One region of the Exiguobacterium artemiae 7-3 genome, then DNA from elsewhere that is predicted to be linked to it. Evidence: predicted binding sites of a transcription regulator. Region 1 holds the regulator's gene; each other region holds the start of a gene.

Region 1 (5,209 bases):
TCTTCCGCATGAAGAACGGCGTCACGAGTCCGAGCCGTGTCAAAAACATCGTCACGACCGGTAACTGAAACAACAGACCAAACGGAATCGTCAACCGGATCAGGAAACTGAAATAGTTCTCGACCCCGATGACCTGTTCAATCCCAAGCTCTTGTCCGAGTTCCGTTGATACTTCCAGTAAAAACGGCAACAGCCAAAAATAAGAAAACGAAACGCCCGCGAGGAATAAGAAAAACGTCACGGGAATGTACGTCAACGTCGCTTTTTGTTCTTGGTCGTGCAGACCGGGACGGATGAACGCCCAAAGCTGGTACATCCAAAACGGGGACGCCAAGACGATTGCGATGATGAACGCAAGATTCAGATATAACATCAGCGGATCAACGACGTTAAACGCATTTAAACCGATTCCGAGTTCCTTTAAGTCGGCCTGTAAGAAACGGACGAGCGGCCGGACGAGCGGAAAGGCTGCGATAAACATGACTACCACGATGATGAGCGACCAGATGATCCGCTTACGCAGTTCATCTAAGTGCGATGTCACACTCTGTTCTTGATCGATCGCCATGATTCACTCACTTCTCTTTCATTTCGTCCTTTTTGTCCTTATCATCTTCCATGATGCCATGTGTCGCACTCTTGAACTCTTTTAACGTTTGACCGGCCGCGCGGCCGAGTTCCGGTAATTTCTTCGGTCCGAAGATGATGAGGGCGACGACACCGATCAAGGCGATGCTTGCCGGTCCAATACCAAGTGTTAACGGGATTAAGTTTTCCATTATGATTTCACTCCTTCAGCTGATTGCGAATAATGCTTCATGAAATAGACGAGCGACTGCAGCTCGATTGACAGATCGATGTGATGCACCCGGACATGGGCCGGTACATTCAACCGGGCCGGTGTAAAGTTCAGAATGCCGGTCACACCGTACTCAACTAACTCATCCGCCACTGACTGGGCGAACTGGGACGGTACCGTCAAGATGGCGACATCGACATGGTTCGCTTTGATTTGTTCTTTCATATCCGACACATGATAAATCGGAACGTCCTGCGTCGTCGTTCCGACCTTGTCTTCATCGGCGTCAAACGCGATGACGATACGAGTACTATTATTCTTTAAAAAGTTATAATTTGCAAACGCTGTTCCGAGATGTCCGACCCCGATTAAGGCGACATTCGTGACCTCGTCTTGGTTGAGTGTCTTTCGGAAAAATGTTAACAAATGTTGAACATTATAACCGTACCCTTTTTTCCCTAACGCCCCAAAGTAGGAAAAGTCACGACGGATCGTCGCGGAGTCGACTTTGACCGCTTCGCTGAGCTCTGCTGACGAGACGCGCAGCTTGCCGGAGTTATAGAGACTCTGGATAAAACGATAATATAACGGCAGTCGTTTCGCCGTTGCTTGTGGTATTTTTGTGTCTGGCCCATTCATACTGCAGTTCCCCCTTCGGCCACGTTCTGACGTGGCACCCAAATCAATGCAAAGAATTCTACTCCCCTTGATTGTAAACCACTTCACATAGAGTAACAAATATTATATTCGGCAGGATTTTTCGTGATAGACTAAAGGGTGGAAGGATGGATGGATATGATTCTCTTACAAGTAAACCAACTCTCAAAATCATTCGGCGTAGAGCCGATTTTAGACAATATTAAACTCGAAGTACAGGAACGGGACCGGATCGCCCTCGTCGGACGAAACGGTGCCGGAAAATCGACACTTTTAAAAATCATCGCCGGGGAGCTGTCACATGACTCGGGGGAGATCATGAAAAGCAAGGAAGTCCGGATTGGTTATCTCGCGCAGGACAGCGGACTCGAGTCGAACGAATCGATTTGGAACGAGATGCTGACCGTCTTTGAGCATCTGCAGGATCAGGAACGGGCGCTTCGCCGGATGGAAATCGAAATGGGCATGGAGCACATATTAAATGATCCGACTGCCTATGACCGTCTCCTGAAAACGTATGATCAAGCGCAACACGACTTCTCGGAAGCCGGCGGCTATCAGTTCGAAGCCAACATCCGCTCTGTCTTACACGGGATGCGTTTTTATCCGGACGATTATTCCCGCCGGATTCAGACGCTTTCTGGTGGACAGCGGACCCGGCTTGCCCTGGCGAAGATGTTGCTCCAGGCACCGGAACTGTTGATTCTCGATGAGCCGACCAACCACCTCGACATCGATACGTTGTCTTGGCTCGAAAGCTACTTATCCGGTTACCGTGGTGCCGTCTTGATCGTTTCCCACGACCGCTACTTCCTCGATCAAGTCGTCAACGTCGTCTATGAATTGTCCCGGAACGTGTCGCGGAAATTCACCGGCAACTATACGAAGTATCTCGAACAAAAAGCGGCACTGTACGAACAGGAAATGAAACAGTTCGAACAGCAACAGGAAGACATCGCGAAGATGCAGGACTTCATCCAGCGTAACATCGCCCGTGCGACGACGACGAAACGGGCGCAAAGTGTCCGCAAGCGTCTCGAAAAAGTCGACCGAATCGACCGTCCGGACGGTGACGAACGCAGTACGGTTCTGTCATTCCCGATTGAAAAGCAGAGCGGCAATGATGTCCTGCAGGTCAATCAACTCGCTGTCGGCTACGAAGAAGCCGTCTCGAAAAACATTACGTTCCGGCTGCAACGTGCGGAATCACTGGCGCTCGTCGGACCAAACGGAATAGGCAAGTCGACGTTACTGAAAGTGCTTGTCGGCCGTCTCAAACCGCTGTTCGGTGACTATCGTTTCGGTACCGGTGTCTCAATCGGCTACTACGATCAGGAGCAGGCGGAACTGAATGACCGCAACCGTGTCATCGATGAGATTTGGAACGAATGGCCGTTGATGCGCGAACAGGAAGTCCGGTCCGTTCTCGGGCAGTTCCTATTCAGCGGCGATGATGTCTTCAAGCTCGTCCATGAATTATCGGGCGGTGAACGCGGACGTCTGGCGCTCGCGAAGCTGAAGTTACGGAAAACGAATCTGCTTGTGCTGGATGAGCCGACGAACCACCTGGATCTTGATTCGAAAATGGTCCTCGAAAACGCACTCGTCGATTACGAAGGCACCTTGCTGTTCGTCTCCCACGACCGTTACTTCATCGACCGGGTTGCGACCCGCGTCATCGAGATGAGTACAGACGGTGTGACCGATTACCTCGGTGACTACTCGTATTATATGGAGAAAAAAGCCGAGAAGGAAGAAATCGCCCGTCTCGAAGCGGAAGAAGCGAAAGCAATCAAAGTCGCGTCGACAAAGACGATTGACAAGGAAGCCCAAAAAGAAGCACGTAAAAAGAAACAGCAACTCGAGCAGCTCGAACAAGAAATTGAACGGTTAGAAAACCGGTCGGTTGAAATCGAACAGTTGTTGTGCGAACCGGAAGTCTTTAATGATATTCCGAAAGCGACCGCCCTTTCGGCAGAGCGCGATCAGATTGATGTCGACTTGCTCGATTTGATGGAACAGTGGGAGTCGTTCCACTGATGCGCTCGAAAAGTTATCTGATCAATCTGATCCAAGGATTATTGTCCGGCGTCCTCTACTTCGTCCCGATGTATGCGGACTATGTCTCGGCTTTCATTCGTCCGGATGCGTTTAATGCCGTTTATCCATTGTTCATCTTAATTTCCTGTATGATTGGTCTTGTCATCCAAACGTGGAGCGGACTGTTCATCAGTTTATTGTCCGGTCTGATCTGCACGTTGTTGACGATTCAGTCGTTCGTCGAACTGAATGATCCGATGATCATCATGTATTACGGCGCTGTCTCACCACTGGTCGCCTTTTTGATCAGTTGTGTCGGAATCTGGGCGCTTGCCGTCCTGTTTTATCTGCTGGACGGTTTCCAGTACAGTAAACGCCATAACATGGAGTAAGCAACAAAAATAGACGAGGAAAGCGGATATCGAATCTGCTTTCCTCGTCTATTTGTATGGCGTTGTCTTATTTCGTAGGGCGGGCAATCGTGAAGATTTCACCAATCTTGGCATAATCATTTCCGGCGAGACGGGCAATTGCTTTTAAACCGTCCGCATCAATCCGGAACGACTCCTCGAGTTCATCTGCGACATGGTATCGAATGACTTCGCCGATCAATAAATCAGCTGCCTCCAGCTCAACGTGTTGTGTCAGCTTCAGTTCAAAGCGAACCTTCGCTTCCGCAACTGCCGGGACGTCAATCAAATCACTGTCGATCAGTGTCAGATTCGTCCGCTCCAGTTCACTTTCACCGTAAGCGAGCGGGGCTGCCGTTTCGTTGACCGCTTCGACGATCTCTTCACTGACGATATGGATGACATATTCTTGATTCAATAAGATGTTTTTAGCGGTGTCTTTTTCGCCCTGATCCGTCTTTTGAACGGCAATCAACAGTTGCGGCGGATGGCTCGAAGCGACGGTGAAGAACGAAAACGGGGCGGCATTGACCGTTCCGTCCGCTCCTTTCGTCGTGACAAAGGCAATCGGTCTCGGGATGATACTCCCGATCAACAATTTATAATTTTCTTTTGGACTGAGTGACTGTGCATCAAACTTCATCTTTTTACCCGCTTTCTCTGATCACCCGAGCATGGCTGCGAGTGAATAGTCTCCGGCACCAATCAAGGCGACGCCAAGGGCGATGACGATCAGTGCCATGTTGTATTCGTACCCGTTCTGTGTCACCCAGTAACCATTTTGTCCGTGCACCTTGATGATCGCAACAAGCATCGACCCGATAATCAGTGCTGCCGCGAACCATAAGAACAATCCACCGGCAAATAGTAAACCACCAATCAGTTCTGCCAGTCCTGCTGCAAGCGCAAGTGTTTTACCCGGTTTCATCCCGATCGACTCGAACCAGCCGCCTGTTCCTGCAATCCCGTGTCCACCGAACCAGCCAAACAATTTTTGTGTCCCATGTGCTGCAAATGTTAATCCAATCACCAATCGAATAAGAAATAATCCTAAATCCATCATCTTGATCAAAACTCCTTTTACTTAATGTTTTTTAATTACTTTTCGTAACCTAAATACGACTATAAACTAACACTTACTAAAAGTAAATAGATTTGTTTTTGTTTATTTTATTACTTTAAGTAAAATAATTCGTAATTTTGCATCAGAGTGGGTATACTAAGACTATAGAAAGGATGAGTGCTGATGGAAGAGACATTGATTCCGACTGCCCTTTGTCCGAAAGTCGAACATGCCTTTGAA
Region 2 (5,209 bases), 2.2 Mb from region 1:
GAGTTCGTCAAGCGCTGCTTGTCCCTGTTTCGCTTCAGCTTTGACGATTTTTCCGTCTTCAAACCATAACGTGAAATCATCAATCAGATTCCCGCTGTAGCTGAGTGGTTTTGTACTTGAAACATGACCATTGACGCCTGTTTTCTTCGGTAACGTGAATACTTCTTCCGTCGGCAGATTGGCGATGAAGTCGACACCATCCGCGTTTGGTCCTCCGCCACCCAACCAGACGTGACGCTCTGGCAATTCAATCGTCAGTTCTGTGCCTGGCGCCGAATAATGCAACTTATTGTATTTTTTTTCTGTCAGGAAAGTCGCTTTCGTCCGCAAGTTTGCATCATGTTGCTCCCAAGCTGTGACTGGATTGTCTTGATCGACACGTGTTGCTTTTAATATGGCTTCCCACAGGTCTTCTACAGCGCGTTCCGAGTCTGGGAATACCTTTGCCGCCCAGGCATCTGAAGGCGCTGCAATGACGCACCAACTGACGTTATCGCTCATGACGAACTTACGCCAATTTGCCAACGCAACGCCAGCGGCTTTGTTCGCTCGCGCAATCCGGCTTGATTCAACCCCATTCAATAAATCAGGATCTTCACTGACAACTGACAAGAAAGCTGTTTTTTCTTCTGCTAATTGATCAAAACGGGCTTTTAACCATTCTGGGAACGCATCAAATGAATCTTCCGGTGCGTCGAAGTAACGGATTTTCGTCATTTCGTCATCTGACCATTGAACGTAGACATTCGAAGCTCCCACTTCGTAAGCAACGCGTGTGATTTCACGGACTAACGGTGCATTTTCAATCCCTGCCCGAATTTCGAGTTGTTGACCGGCTTGCAGGTTGATTCCTGTACGTACGGCAAGTGCAGCATACTTTTTTAATTGTTCTTGAGTCGGCATTATGTAATCCCCTTTCAACTATTACTCTTATTTTCACGAAATAGTTGCAATTTTGCAAGAAATAAGGCGAAACTAGAGATACAGAAGGAGTGTTGATGATGGAATTTACACCAGGAGATTTTAAATCCGCTTATACCTATTTCCACCGACAAGCGTTAACCGCTGTCGGAAATGCGAAAGCACAAGAAGACTTATTGATCCAAGGAGAACTCGGATTAGCCCGATTAACGACAGATCTTGCCTCTGAGGACGGCTCGGATATCGAACGCGAAGCAGAACTTGTTCTTTATTTCCAACTCAAACAGTTGCTCGACATGTTACGCGCTTTGTACAACAAACGTTTCGAAATGCAACCGGAACAGGAGCAACTTTTATTGACCGCTGTTCTTTACTTCACGTCTCCGGTTGACGCTTTACCTGATGAAAATATTTTAGGACTGTTCGATGATGCTCAAATCGTCGAGGCCATTTATGAAGAACTGGCCGCGGATGTCGATCGTTTTCAACATCTCGAATGACAACATGAAATAATAGCAGACATCAAAAAAAGAAGGATCCGTTGAAAACCGGACCCTTCTTTTTCTATCTTCAAGCCGTCGAACTTAACGTTTTTTACGCTTTTTGTTTTGAAGCGATGTTGATTGTTGCTGCCTGTTCGTTCGATTGATCTACTTCGAGCTTCGATTTATTGAGCCATGTGTAGACCATTCCCATGAATAGTGCTCCACCGATAATGTTCCCCAACAATGCCGGAACCAGGTTATGGATCGCACCGGCAAAGGAAATCGCTTCCGGATGCGGGACGACTAAAGCAAGTGAGAACAATGCCATGTTGGCAATAACGTGGTCAAAACCAGAAGCAAAGAACACAGCGACCAAAATCATCATCATCATGATTTGTGCGAGTTCATTTTTCATGTTTTTCGGAATGAAAATTGCCAGACAGACCATCCAGTTACAGAAGATGGCTCGTGTAAAGATTTCCCATGTCGTATGATGGATTTTCGTCTCAGAAACAGCAAACAACCAGTTTTCCATTCCGAGTTCCTGGATAATCCCTGTTTGTGAGAAAAGTAAGGCAAAGGCAAGTCCGCCGAGACCGTTTCCGATGAAACACAGCGTCCATACTTTAAACGTATCCATCTTCGAAGTGAAGCCACGCATTGTCGACGTCGTGAAATACATCGTATTTCCGGTAAATAATTCTGCACCGCCGTACACGATCAAGACGAGCGCGACACCAAACGTCAATCCACCGACGAGTGTCGTAACCGGTGATTCATTTAAATATAAACCGTTGATTGCTTTAAGTGTAAATATGATGGCAAAACCAATAAAAACTCCTGCTAACATTGCTCGAACCAAATATTCTAGCGGACGCATCCGTAGCATTTGTGTCGATTTGACAGCTTTTTTTCGTAATCCTTCTAATGCTTCTACTTCATTCATTGTAGAAACCCCGCTTTCTTTTGTTCAACAATTCACAATGTCTGTTCATTTATTATCATACTTCCATCTTATAAGATGTTCAAGTCATGAATAGACACTATTTAGCGTTTTATTAAAAGAACAGGATGTAAACGATACCAATGTGTCAAGTTTGTGAAAAGTGCTTTTTCTTGGTGTATACAACTACTTTTCAGGAAGGATTTGCAACGATTCTTGGAACTTTTCAAAAAATACTGTCCGCCTGGAATCTACAAGTACATAGTCTTCGACAACGACGCGATTAAACCGATTTGCGGAAGAACTGGCACGTTCGATATCCCGTGGTGTATAGTCTTCAATCCGTTGTCTGTCCATATCAAACGTGACTTCAGAAAACGAATCCCTGTAATGAATTTGAAGTTCGGATAAGTCGGATACACTCAAAAAAAGTGCTAGTGTCTGATGCATGATCAACTTGGATAAACGGCTTTCCAAAAAAGCGGCGTTGCCGTATTGGATTGCCTTTCCATTACTACCCGTCCAATCCGCCTGCCCTTTTTCAGTAGGTTCGTATGTCATCTTCACCGTCGTACCATCCACTGATACACCAGTCAATGCCTCGGAAAACGGCAACTGTTTGACTAACTCTTCAATCGCAGCCGTATTGGCAACCGATGTCCCGACATGACGTGCAATCACATGACCATCTTTAAAACTCTCTTCTTCCGGCGGTTGCTGTTGGTTCCAGACGACCCACGAACCTGCCGACAGACCGATTCCAATACACAAAATGAACAGTATGATTTTTTTCAAAAAACGCTCTCCTTTCTCAAAACCAGGTGATCTTATTGTTCTTTTTTCAAATCGGGGGTTGAATTAATCCTCATATCAGCGTACTCTTGCAGGCAGATACTTTATGGAGGAGGAGCATGAGATTACTCATCAATCACAATGAAAACTAAACAGCCCGCAAAGAAAAAACGTACAGAGAAAATCGGTTTCCTCTTAATTGGAACATTGCTGTACTCGTTGTACATCAGTCTTCTCTTATCGCCGAATGATATCGGATCCGGCGGAATCATGGGAATCACACTTATCGCACAAGAATTATTCCACACACCAATCGGTTTGACACAACTGGTCTTGAACATTCCACTTTTTTTACTTGGATTTCGTTTTTTAAGAAAACGCTTTATGTTTTTATCCGGTCTCATCGTCTTGGCTTCATCGTTTTTAATTGACTGGATTCCGACCCAAATCGTTCCTGAATCTTTAAATGATCCACTCGTCGCTTCCATTTTTGCCGGACTTGTCTCTGGTTTGGCGATGGCTTTGATCTTCTTTGGCGGTGCCTCGACTGGCGGTCTCGATATCCTTGGAAAATTCTTTTATGCCCGCTTCCACAACTGGCCGCTTCCACGTATTTTTTTAATGCAGGATTTAGTCATCTATGTACTCGTCTGGTTCGTATTTGATTTGAAACATGTCATGTATGCGTTGATCATGAGTTTCGTTCGGGCGAAAGCACTTCAGACCGTGTATAGTTTTTATTCCGCTTCTAAACAATGTATCATCATTTGTGAAAAAGCCGATGAAATCAATGAAGTAATCACAAAAGAATTAGGACGCGGTGTAACGATTCTCGATGCGCGCGGCGGTTATTCGAAGCGGACGAAAAAGATGGTCTATGTCGTCGTACAGAATAATGAAATTCTTAAACTCCAAGAAATTGTTTCCTCCGTCGAATCCAACGCTTTTGTCACGTTTTCTGAGATTCATACGGTCTTCGGGAACTACAAAGAACACTCCTATTCTTTTTAACTGTCTAAAACGTTGTTACCGCTGCACTCGTTGTAGCGGTTTTTTGTGTATAATACGCAAAATCAAAGAAAATGTTCCACATTTTTTGAAGAATCCTTCACTTTTTGGGAAATAGTGGTTAAGCTAATGACATTACGTTTTGTAAAAAAGGATGGATTGTATGAATCAACTATGGCGGCACCGTATCACCCTCATCCTGATCGTCAGTCTGTTTGCCTCGATTCCACTTCTGTATGCTTTAAGTGGGTATCGAACGATTTCCAAATTGACTGAAGAGATGCATAGACAAGATATTCCAATGATTAAACAAGTAGATCAACTGATCGAACATAATCGTGACCGGGCGAATGCTGTTCGCGGCCTGTTGTTATATGAAGATGACCGTTACATTGAACAATATTACTTTTCTACTTCTAAAGTTCATGATTTACGGCGTTTATTAAATTCCTCCAATCAGACACCTGGTGCGGTTAAAGATTTACTGTTGCGTAATAATGCCTGGGAGGAAGAGATTCAAGAAGTTTTTACCGTCTATGAAACAGATCATCCGCAACGGGCTAAAAAATTAGCTAAACAAACGACCCAAACCACCCAAACGATTCTTGAAGACTTGTCACAAATTAAAGAAAAATTATATCGTGATCTTGAACAAAAACTAGAATTGGCCACTGAAATGACGGCAGAATATAAACGAATGTGCTTCAGCCTATCTATTTTAGCTTTTTTGTTGATTGCAACGACCATCATCTTATTTCACCGGTCTAAACCGCTTTCCGAAAACAAAACAAACACGTATCGCCCGTAAGGACGTTACGTGTTTGTTTTGTTGTTCAGTAAACTCAAGAGGACGCCTTACCTTCGTTTACATGTTCCATTGCTAGATGAACGAGCGACGATACGTGATGATCGTCCAGCGAATAATAGACGACCTTACCTTCTTTTCTATATTTCACCAGTCCTTGTTTCAACAAGGTACGGAGATGGTGAGAAGCTGTTGCAATCGAACAATCCACCGAAGCCGAGACATCACAGACACAAAGCTCCTCTTCCACCGTCA
Region 3 (5,209 bases), 2.1 Mb from region 1:
TGAACGGAGTGTCTCCATCCGTTCCCGTTTTCCTTTTTCGGCGTCAAGAATTCGGTATTTTAATGAGAACTTACTGAGTTCACCGTTTAATGGTCCAAGGAATGAGCGGTTATTGATGAACGTCAATACTTTCGCTCCCTGCATGTTCGCCAGGCGACGCAAGTATTCCGGTTTAAGACGGCGTGACATTTCGATGTAACCGAATTTCACTTGTGTACTCATCACACGTTCTACTTTAATCCGTGCAGGCTCGTTCGCAAATAATGTTTTTCCCCACTCTGCCGTTCGTTCCGGCAATGTCGCCGAGATGAAGGCCAACTGACGATCACGCAGTGCACTGTTGGCAATTCGTGTTGCCGAAGCGCTCATGCCGCTTTCATAAATTTGATCGGCTTCATCTAAAACAATCAGTTTTACTTTATGCATCTTCATTTTTTTAGAATCAATCAGTTCGACGAGTCGTCCCGGTGTACCGACGATGATTTGCGGTTTTTTCTTCAATCGTTCATGCTGGCGTTTGAGTTCGACGCCACCAATGAAGGCACCTGATTTAATGCCGCTTCCTTGCGAAAACAGTTGAATGACTTGATGGATTTGCATGACCAGCTCACGTGTCGGTGCTGTAATCACGACTTGGATATGCGGTTCATTTTCATCAATCAATTCTAATGCTGGGATGACATATGCTAATGTTTTCCCAGTCCCGGTCGGTGCTTCGACCAAAACATCTTTTCTTTCGCGTACTAATGGAATTGCCTGTTCTTGAACCGGCATCATTTTTTCGAAGCGGGCGCGCTCCCATGCTTCTGTAATAAAAGGCTTCATAAAGTCCATAACGTGTATTCTCCTACTCTCTTCTGCATCATTCTGTAACATATTCAAATTGATCGGTCGTTTCGTCACGCAGACCACGTAACGTTTGTGTGTATTCGTTTCCTGCGTCGATGAGCCGGATGTGATATACCACTTCCTGGTCATTCTTTATTTCTTCCGTCAAAATATCAAACCCTTGAATGACCCGGTCTTGAAGTTCATCCGCCAGTTTCGGAAACTGACTGAGCACCGGGTAATCGGATCGGACATCACTCGGGCGACGAATCAGCTTCGCCAAGTATTTTTCTTTATATCCGATGAAGTCTTCAAAATCAAAGTCATCTTCAAAACGAATCCAAAATCCGTCTTCCTCAAACTCCGTAATCATTCCTGTTCTCGGTGTTCCTTCAGTCGATACTTTTAACGTCACCCAATCACCTGTTCTATAATCGGCACGGTCTTCCAACAGCAAAAAATCCATTTTATGCACCTCCACGGTCTATATTCCCTTTTTCATTGTCAACGATACGTCATAAAAATACAAGATAACCCGGTGTGACTTTTATCACGATTCGAACTGTCTTGTTCAGATGAGCATCAAAATAGTGATACAGATTTGAAAATATGGCTGTATTTCAACCTTTTTCTGTTTTTTGAGCATGTTCCAATCACTGGTACACATTTGACGAATCCCTTCTATACCAACGTTTTTCAAGTCTCTTACGCTTTCACCGGGATGTAAAACTCTTCCCTTCTAATGTTTGTTACACTATTCACATAAGGGATATATCTTGGACTGTTCACCTTACAAACAAAGGAGTGTTCGTAATGTTACTTGAAAAAACACCAGCATGGCAACAATTCGAAACAGGAACGTGGAACGATCAGATTGACGTAGCAGATTTCATCCGTCGAAACCGGACAGAATATCGAGGGGATGATCAGTTTCTCGCAGGACCAACAGTTGCTACGGAAACACTGTGGCAACAAATCATGAGTTTGACAAGCGAAGAGCGGACACGCGGTGGTGTATATGCCGTTGACGCTGCGACACCATCAACGATCCTGTCACACGGCCCCGGATACCTCGATCGTGACTTAGAAAAAGTCGTCGGTCTCCAAACGGATGAACCGTTCAAACGCTCGATTCATCCGAACGGCGGAATCCGGATGGTTAACGATGCGCTCGAGGCCTATGGTTTTAAGGCAGATCCTGTTGTGACACGGACGTTCAGTGAATACCGGAAAACACATAATCAAGGCGTGTTCGATGCCTATACTCCCGAAATGCGTGCCGCCCGAAAAGCAGGTATCATCACCGGTCTTCCGGATGCATATGGACGTGGTCGGATCATCGGTGATTACCGTCGCGTTGCGTTATACGGAACAGCGTACTTGATTGAGCAACGGAAACAAGACTTACAGAACCGTGGCGGCTTTTTATCCGAATCGATGATCCGGGACCGTGAGGAAATGAATGAGCAAATTCGTGCATTGCAGGAACTGACCGAACTCGGCAATCGTTATGATTGTGACCTATCCCGTCCTGCTGAAACCGCACAAGAGGCGTTCCAGTGGGTTTACCTCGCTTATCTTGCTGCCATTAAAGAACAAAATGGTGCTGCGATGTCACTTGGCCGCGTCTCAACGTTCCTCGATATTTATATCGAACGTGATTTGCAGACCGGACGTTTGACGGAACAAACAGCACAGGAACTAGTCGATCATTTTGTCATGAAACTGCGAATCGTCAAATTCCTGCGTACCCCGGACTACAATGATTTATTCTCCGGTGATCCGACCTGGGTCACGGAATCCATCGGCGGGATGAGTGAGGACGGCCGCTCCAACGTCACGAAAAGTTCGTTCCGCTTCCTGCAGACACTCGTCAATCTCGGTCCGGCTCCAGAACCGAATCTGACAGTCCTTTGGTCCACACAACTACCGCGCGGCTTTAAAGAATTTTGTGCCAAGATGTCGATTCTGTCCAGTTCGATCCAGTATGAAAATGATGATTTGATGTTGCCGATTTACGGCGACGACTACGGTATCGCATGCTGTGTTTCCGCCATGAAAATCGGAAAACAGATGCAATTTTTCGGAGCACGGGCGAACTTGGCAAAAGCACTCCTCTATACGTTAAACGGCGGCATGGATGAAAAACTTAAAATTCAAGTCGCTCCAAAAACCGATTTGATTTTAGATGACGTCTTGGATTATGAAACGGTCATGGCCGCGTACGACCGTCAACTCGACTGGTTGGCGGAACTCTATGTCAATACGTTGAACGTCATCCATTTCATGCATGATAAATACAGTTACGAACGGATTGAAATGGCGTTGCATGATCCAGAAATCTTACGGACGATGGCTTGCGGTATCGCCGGACTGTCCGTCGTCGCCGACAGTCTGTCTGCCATTCGTTATGCTAAAGTTTCCCCGATTCGTGATGCAGATGGAATCGCCGTTGATTTTAAAATCGAAGGTGACTTCCCGAAATTCGGAAATAATGATCAACGGGTCGATCAGATGGCGGTTGATCTCGTCAAACTGTTTATGGAAAAAATCCGGAAACATCCGACGTACCGCGATGCTTTACCGACTCAATCCGTCTTGACGATTACTTCAAATGTCGTCTACGGCAAAAAAACCGGCAATACGCCAGATGGACGACGGGCTGGTGAACCATTCGCACCGGGAGCCAATCCGATGCATGGTCGGGATACGAAGGGGGCCGTCGCTGCGTTGACTTCCGTCGGGAAATTACCGTATGAACATGCCCTTGACGGCATTTCCTACACGTTCTCCATCGTCCCGAAAGCACTGGGGAAAGATGAACCGACACGAATTCGAAATACAGTCGGACTGCTTGACGGCTATATGGGCGGAACTACTTCAAAAGGACATCACTTAAACGTCAATGTCTTCGACCGGGAAACATTGCTCGATGCGATGGAACATCCGGAACTCTATCCACAATTGACGATCCGCGTTTCCGGTTACGCCGTCAACTTCATCAAGTTGACCCGCGAACAGCAAATCGACGTCATCAACCGGACGTTCCACGGTGCACTTTAACTGAAAGAAAGGACTGAAATGGCTATGACACACGGAACGATTCATTCTGTTGAATCCTGCGGCACGGTCGACGGACCGGGTATTCGCTTCATCGTCTTCACGCAAGGCTGTCCTTTACGTTGCCAATACTGCCACAATGCAGATACGTGGGAATTCGGATGTGGTCGTTCCGTCTCGGCAACGGAAATCATTGAAGAAGCGGAAAGTTACCGATCATTTTTCGAAGCGACAGGCGGTGGTATCACATTTTCCGGCGGAGAACCGCTTGCCCAACCGGAATTTTTGGAAGCCGCACTTCGGGAAGCAAAACAAAAAGGCTTGCATACCGTCATCGATACAGCCGGTTCGGTCGTCCCTAAAAATATCGACCGGATTCTCGATTACACGGATCTCGTGTTACTCGACATTAAGCATATCGATGATGCGACCTGCCGGATTCTGACGGGGCGGAGTAACGCCAATACACTTGCCTTTGCCAAACGGTTGGCGGAGCGAAACATTCCCGTCTGGATCCGCCACGTCCTCGTGCCCGGTTTGACGATGACGGAGACCTTTCTTCGACAGACGGGCGAATTCATCCGGACACTCGGTAATGTCGAACGGGTCGAAGTCCTTCCCTACCATCAGCTCGGTGTCTACAAGTGGGAAGCGCTTGGTCTCGACTATCCATTGGCGGATGTTTTACAACCGAATCCGGAAGAAGCAACGGATGCACAAACCTTGCTGGATTCTTACTTGTCTTGCTGACGACAAGTTGCTACACTGAACACATAGTCTATGAATAGGAGGTACAATACCGAAATGAAGCATTCACTCGCTACTGTCTAATGATGAAAGAATTCATCACTTTCGCAATGAGTTGCGGATGACTGACGCTACGAGTCTGCTCATTTTCGGTATTTCCCTCATCAGGAAGATACCTTCTTTGATCTGCACTCCTGCACACCATCCGCTCGCTTTCGGATGGTGTGTTTTCATTTCATCTGTATCGAAATGAACTCCTAAGGAGCTGAGAATATGCCTACTGAAATCTTATCGATTCACGATTTACACGTTGAGCTTCCGCAACAGACGTTGTTCCAACACATCTCGTTTTCCGTTCATCCGGGTGAGCATGTCGCCTTGGTCGGTGCCAATGGCGTCGGGAAGACCACGTTATTACAAATCATTCTCCAACAGATCAAGCCGACGTCCGGCGATATCTTCCGTGCATATAAAAACGCCGGTCATGTCGCCCAACACCTCTCTTCTGATGAACCGGCACTTCGTCTGGTCGAGCAAGCCGATCAAATTCGTTATCAGGCACGGGAACAAACAC
Region 4 (5,209 bases), 1.9 Mb from region 1:
TTAGACGTATTTCTTCATCCAAATATCATCGCGATATGTTCCGTCTTCCAATTTAACGGAATCCGGATCTTCGCCATATACTTCAAAGCCTAGTGACTCATAAAGGTTCTGGGCGGCCTCATTGCCGGAAAGCACCGCCAGGATGACTTGTTCGACATCCGGAAGTTGTTTTGCTTCTTCGATCAGTGCTTCCATTAGGGCGCGACCTGTCCCGCCACGGTAATCCGGCGACACATACACACCAGAAATCATCGCTTTATGCGACTCGCGCGATAATTCGTACGGCTTGACTTGTCCAAACCCAAATAACTTTTCGCCGTCAAATATTCCGAGCCACACTTCATCAGAGTCCGGATCGCCTTCGAGTCCTTCTTTAACATCTTGAATTGGTGTTTGTTGTTCATCATCAAACGAATGACCAAACGCATCTGGATGATTTTTTAATCCTTCCAGCCGAAGACTCCAATACTGTTCTGCATCTTCTTTCGTTAACTTCCGAAATGTATACATGACTGTCTTTCTCCCCTTTATGCGTTTTTCCTATTAGACAATATGATATGAAAAACTCTTCTACCCTTTACATAACCTTTTTCTAGTAAAATAAAACCTAGTTTAATCGAGATTTTTTCCACGCAAAAAGATCACTCCTTTTCGACTTACCAAAAAAGAGTGACCTTTTTGCTTTAAGCACATCCAGAATCGAAGAGGACGCTATCAACTCAAAATTAACGGAGGACAGGTTCCATTGTTTGACGCAATACTTCTGCTGAATGATGAAATTTTTTGAGTTCTTCTTCCGTTAAAGAAACTTCGATGATTTCCCGAACACCTTGCCGGTTGATGATTGCGGGTACGCCGATGTGGATACCGGACATTCCATATTGTCCGTCGACATGTGCCCCGACCGTCAATAAGCAGTTCTCGTTCCCAAGAATCGCCCGGACGATTCGAACAAGCCCAAGACCAATCGCATAATACGTCGCACCTTTTCGTTCGATGATGTGATACGCTGCATCCCGGACATTGATATAAATTTGATCAAGGTCGGCTTGAGAGTATCGATCATCTTCCGCTAACAATTCATCGATCGTTTTACCATATATCCGTGAATTGCTCCAGGCTGCAAATTCGGTGTCTCCGTGCTCCCCTAGAATGTAAGCATGTGCGTTACGGGAATCGATATGGAAGTATTCACCGAGCATTTGGCGTAAACGTGCCGTATCAAGGACCGTACCTGATCCAAAAACACGGGATTTTGGAAGACCGGAATATTTCCATGCCAGATGGGCCATGATGTCAACCGGATTAGAGGCAACGACGATGATGCCGTCAAAACCGGATTCCATGATTTGACGCACCATTTCTTTCATGATCAACGCATTTTTAGCGACAAGATCGAGTCGGGTTTCACCCGGTTTTTGTGGCGCGCCCGCCGTGATGACAATCACTTCCGCATCTTTACAGTCTGCGTAATCCCCTGCCCAGATACGCATCGGGGAAGAACTGAACGGTGTCCCGTGATTTAAATCCATCGCCTCTCCCTCTGCTTTGGCTTTATTGACGTCGATGATGACCAATTCTTCACACAATCCCGCTGTTGACATCTGATACGCAAAGCTTGAACCGACAGCCCCCGCACCAATTAACGCTACACGTGTCACTTTCGCATGTAATTCCATCCTTTATATCCACCCTTCTGATAGGTAATTTAAAAGTTTGTTAAATATCTCACAAATAGATTGTAACATCTTTCACAAAGTATGAGTGTTCATGAAACCGTTCACATCTTGTCTAATTTGTGTCAATAATATCCTAACATAAGGAAAAGTGACATCTTCCATTTCCACTTACCACATTCGATGCACAATAAAACCAATCATTCCGGCTAACATACTCGATAAAAAGTTCACTCCGTCATTCCCGAGCCATTTCCACCCTTTTACATAAAGGGTCGGTTGATTATGATGGCTACGTTTTTCCGTTTCTTTAAGACAAACGACACATCGAAATTTCCGCTGGATCGTCCCGCCGAACAATGTATCGAACAAACTCCCGAGGATGCCGCCTGTCGTCACTAACAGCCAAGTGTTCGTCGACAAATCGAACAATAAATCCCCCGCTGTCGCAATGAACAGCGCCCCGACGATCGTCGCTGATGTCCCGAGTATTGAAATTGCGCCGCTCGTTCCAGCCGGTACACGACGTCCCGTCAAGAGAAAGGGATCCTTTTTAGACAAGGGACCAATTTCAGAAGCCCATGTGTCGGCATTTGACGCAGCGAGCAAAATCAAAAATAAAATGAGGAAAGACGTTTGTTCTGTCCAAACGAATCCCACGGAAGCCACCGCTGCGACACCGCCGTTCGCAAGAACCTGCCAACCGTCACGCGGTCCGTCTTTTTCGACGATTTGATTCACCGACTGTTTTCTACGTTTCCCAAGTTTCGACAACAAACTGGAACTGCCAAAAAAGAGCAACAACATCAGAAGTCCGGAGTAACCGAAGCCGGAAAGAACAAGTGCCCCGACGACAACCGTCCAGATACTCCCGCTGATTGTCAGCAAACGCATCCGGTATCCGATGTAGCCGAGCAAAAAACAAAATAGAATACCGTAGATTACTGACATACAACGACCCCAGACTCGGTTACGATTCGCTGGACCGGTTGATCGAATGGTTCCACTTCGAAAGCAGGGACCAGCTGACGGTTAAAAGCAATCGCTACGGTATGCCCATGGTAATCAGCTAATACCCGATCATAAAAACCGCCTCCCCATCCTACACGGTAACCTTGACGTGTGAAAGCTCTTCCCGGAACAAGACAAAGATCAACTGAACTCAAAGATTGCTCTTTCGCCTGATCATCCGGTTCCCGAATACCCATCTTTGTTTCTATCAATGGACTGGTCGGTAAATATTCAAAAAATCGCATATCCTGTTGAATGACTTTCGGAATGACAACCTGTTTCCCAAGTTGCCAAGCTTTTAAAATAATCGGCTCTGTCGCACATTCGTTCCGAAATGAAAGTGTGATGGCAATGGATTGAGCATTTTTCCACTCCGGTAATGCAAACAGATGATCATAAATCTGTTGTTCTTTTTGTTCACGATGTTCTAACTGATTTAACTGATCGGTAATAAATTGCCGGATTTCCTGTTTTCCCATCTTGCGAAGCCCCCTTATTCAACAAAAAAGCCATCACACAAGGTGACGGCTTCCATCTCAATTATTTTACTTCACGGTGAAGTGTGTGCTTACGGAGACGTGGGTTGTATTTCTTCAACTCAAGACGCTCTGGGTTGTTACGCTTGTTCTTCTTAGTGATATAAGTACGGTCACCAGTTTCAGTGCAAGCCAAAGTAATTTTAACGCGCATGGGATTCCCTCCTATCTAGCTCTCGATGTATCAAGTGTTTTTGCTTTACATAAGGTTAAGCATACTCAAGTATCGTACCAAGAAAGGAAGTGAATTGCAACTGTTCATCCGTTCTTTTTCGGATTCGTTACATGCTGGTATGGATTTTCAAGGTCCACCTGGAATGCACGCAGTTCTTTTGCAACATGATAATCATGTTCAATCCCGTTTCTTGCTTCTTCTCGCTCGAGATAAATGACGTCCGAATGACGTAATGCTTCTCCTTCGAGTCGCTTAATCGCTACGACAAGTCCACCTGTTCCCGATGGAGAACGTTCACTTTCTAAGTCATACACATTGCTCACAAGTGGTAATCCGTTCATTTCAGCAAAGGATTGGGCCGCTGAAGCCGTCTCCATATTAAAATTATGAACAAGTCGGAACTCGACGATTTTGTTCAATGCCTGTGCTTGACGCAAGACTGCCAGATTTAAGCCGGCCAATTGATTATACGTCTGAACGAGCGGTAAACCATTGACCCCGACCTGATAGACATGAACGCCGTCTTGCTGCTGATAACCAGCCGTTCCTGATGTGATGACGTAAACATTTTCACCAGATGCAGCTAATCGTTTCGCATATTCCGCAACTGGACGGTTTGGATCATCGTATTGAGTCGTCACAAGTAAAATGGCTTCACTGTTCCACGATGCCTCACGTTGAACCGCTACATAGTAATCATGCGGAGTCAGGAAGACATCCGGTTCAATATCTGTATCAGCGAGGAACGGATATTCTGCATACCGCTCTTCTAGCCAATCAAGCGTCAGTTCTTGTGCATCGAGACGACGTTCCGTTTCTTCAAATCGTTTAATATGTTCACGGAACCGGTTCGCTGCATACTGTGCCGTCGTCTGTCCATCAAGAATAAACGGCCAGTCACTCGAGACGGCCAGCAGATATTCGCGAATCAACTGACGTTTGGCTTTCACCGTCAATTCATCCTGATGACGATTACGGGCAACGACGCCTGCCAATCGTTTTTCAAGCTGATGCAGGTGACGGATCATCCAATCGTTCCGTTCATTGATCCAGACATCGGCATAACCTTTGCGTCCCCATGTTCCCATCGAAACGTGAACGGTCTCGATGTCCTGGAAGTGACGTTCTAAAAACATCGCCGGAGAAATCGACTCGATTCCGTAATCTCCGAATCGTTCCATCGTTTTCCCGAGGAAGTCCGGACCTTCGAACCACCAATGTCCAAATAACTCAGCATCGAATGGTGCCGTGACGAGAAACGGCGGAAAATCTTGTCCGCTCTGCTCATCTAAATGGTTGGCCAGCGCTTCCGCAAAATCGGTTGCATGGACATCTGTCCGTTTCCAAGCCCAATCACGGACATAATATTCTTTTTGATCCGACTCGCCCGTCACCCGGTGAAGTTTTAAGCCTGTATCGTAACGAAGCCCTTCCGGATGCATGAATTCAGCAATTTGATCCCATTCGCGGTCATATGCAAGGTCGCGATAAAACTCACGGTAATCCGGATGACCCGGGTAACCGATGACTGAACTCCAAATCCGGCCCGAGATGATTTGATCACGCGGGAACAAGGCAACACCATGCGGCGAATAAACAGGTGCACCAATCCCGTGTTTTGGAGCAGGATCAGCATTCAGGATGGAATGTTCGTCAACGAACGTATACCGGATTCCTTCTTCGTACATGATTTTATCAAGTCCTGGCGTATAGGCACATTCCGGCATCCAAAGACCGGTCGGACGATAGCCGTAATGGCGTTCGAAACAGTTTAATCCTGTTTGGATTTCAGATCGTGCTGCTTGTTCCGA

The links. Region 1 encodes Rex, which represses fermentation and respiration genes when NADH is low (regulators of the CRP and FNR family bind a similar motif). Its sites were predicted from a motif close to TTGTGAAATATTTCACAA; they were not measured.
Region 2: P402_RS0113825 (formate/nitrite transporter family protein) is a predicted target of Rex. The motif match lies at 2,373-2,390, and genes of this name have one in related genera.
Region 3: pflB (formate C-acetyltransferase) is a predicted target of Rex. The motif match lies at 1,575-1,592, and genes of this name have one in related genera.
Region 4: P402_RS0112125 (L-lactate dehydrogenase) is a predicted target of Rex. The motif match lies at 1,717-1,734, and genes of this name have one in related genera.

The regions. Positions count from the first base shown of each region.
Region 1 is NZ_KK211190.1:267,677-272,885, reverse strand. Features, by position in the region: gene tatC (twin-arginine translocase subunit TatC) at 1-568, opposite strand, end outside; gene P402_RS0102445 (twin-arginine translocase TatA/TatE family subunit) at 576-779, opposite strand; gene P402_RS0102440 (redox-sensing transcriptional repressor Rex) at 779-1,438, opposite strand; gene P402_RS0102435 (ABC-F family ATP-binding cassette domain-containing protein) at 1,595-3,496, shown strand; gene P402_RS16690 (hypothetical protein) at 3,496-3,888, shown strand; gene P402_RS0102425 (flavin reductase family protein) at 3,956-4,549, opposite strand; gene P402_RS0102420 (DoxX family protein) at 4,571-4,969, opposite strand; gene P402_RS0102415 (winged helix-turn-helix transcriptional regulator) at 5,153-5,209, shown strand, end outside.
Region 2 is NZ_KK211190.1:2,468,609-2,473,817, forward strand. Features, by position in the region: gene P402_RS0113815 (aminopeptidase) at 1-903, opposite strand, end outside; gene P402_RS0113820 (DUF1232 domain-containing protein) at 1,002-1,421, shown strand; gene P402_RS0113825 (formate/nitrite transporter family protein) at 1,516-2,352, opposite strand; gene P402_RS0113830 (hypothetical protein) at 2,536-3,144, opposite strand; gene P402_RS0113835 (YitT family protein) at 3,283-4,152, shown strand; gene P402_RS0113840 (CHASE3 domain-containing protein) at 4,313-4,957, shown strand; gene P402_RS0113845 (ArsR/SmtB family transcription factor) at 4,992-5,209, opposite strand, start outside.
Region 3 is NZ_KK211190.1:2,410,153-2,415,361, forward strand. Features, by position in the region: gene P402_RS0113515 (DEAD/DEAH box helicase) at 1-825, opposite strand, end outside; gene P402_RS0113520 (hypothetical protein) at 863-1,294, opposite strand; gene pflB (formate C-acetyltransferase) at 1,642-3,891, shown strand; gene pflA (pyruvate formate-lyase-activating protein) at 3,916-4,638, shown strand; gene abc-f (ribosomal protection-like ABC-F family protein) at 4,909-5,209, shown strand, end outside.
Region 4 is NZ_KK211190.1:2,130,766-2,135,974, forward strand. Features, by position in the region: gene P402_RS0112120 (GNAT family N-acetyltransferase) at 1-510, opposite strand; gene P402_RS0112125 (L-lactate dehydrogenase) at 726-1,679, opposite strand; gene P402_RS0112130 (DUF92 domain-containing protein) at 1,848-2,627, opposite strand; gene P402_RS0112135 (5-formyltetrahydrofolate cyclo-ligase) at 2,618-3,166, opposite strand; gene rpmG (50S ribosomal protein L33) at 3,228-3,377, opposite strand; gene P402_RS0112145 (1,4-alpha-glucan branching protein domain-containing protein) at 3,482-5,209, opposite strand, start outside.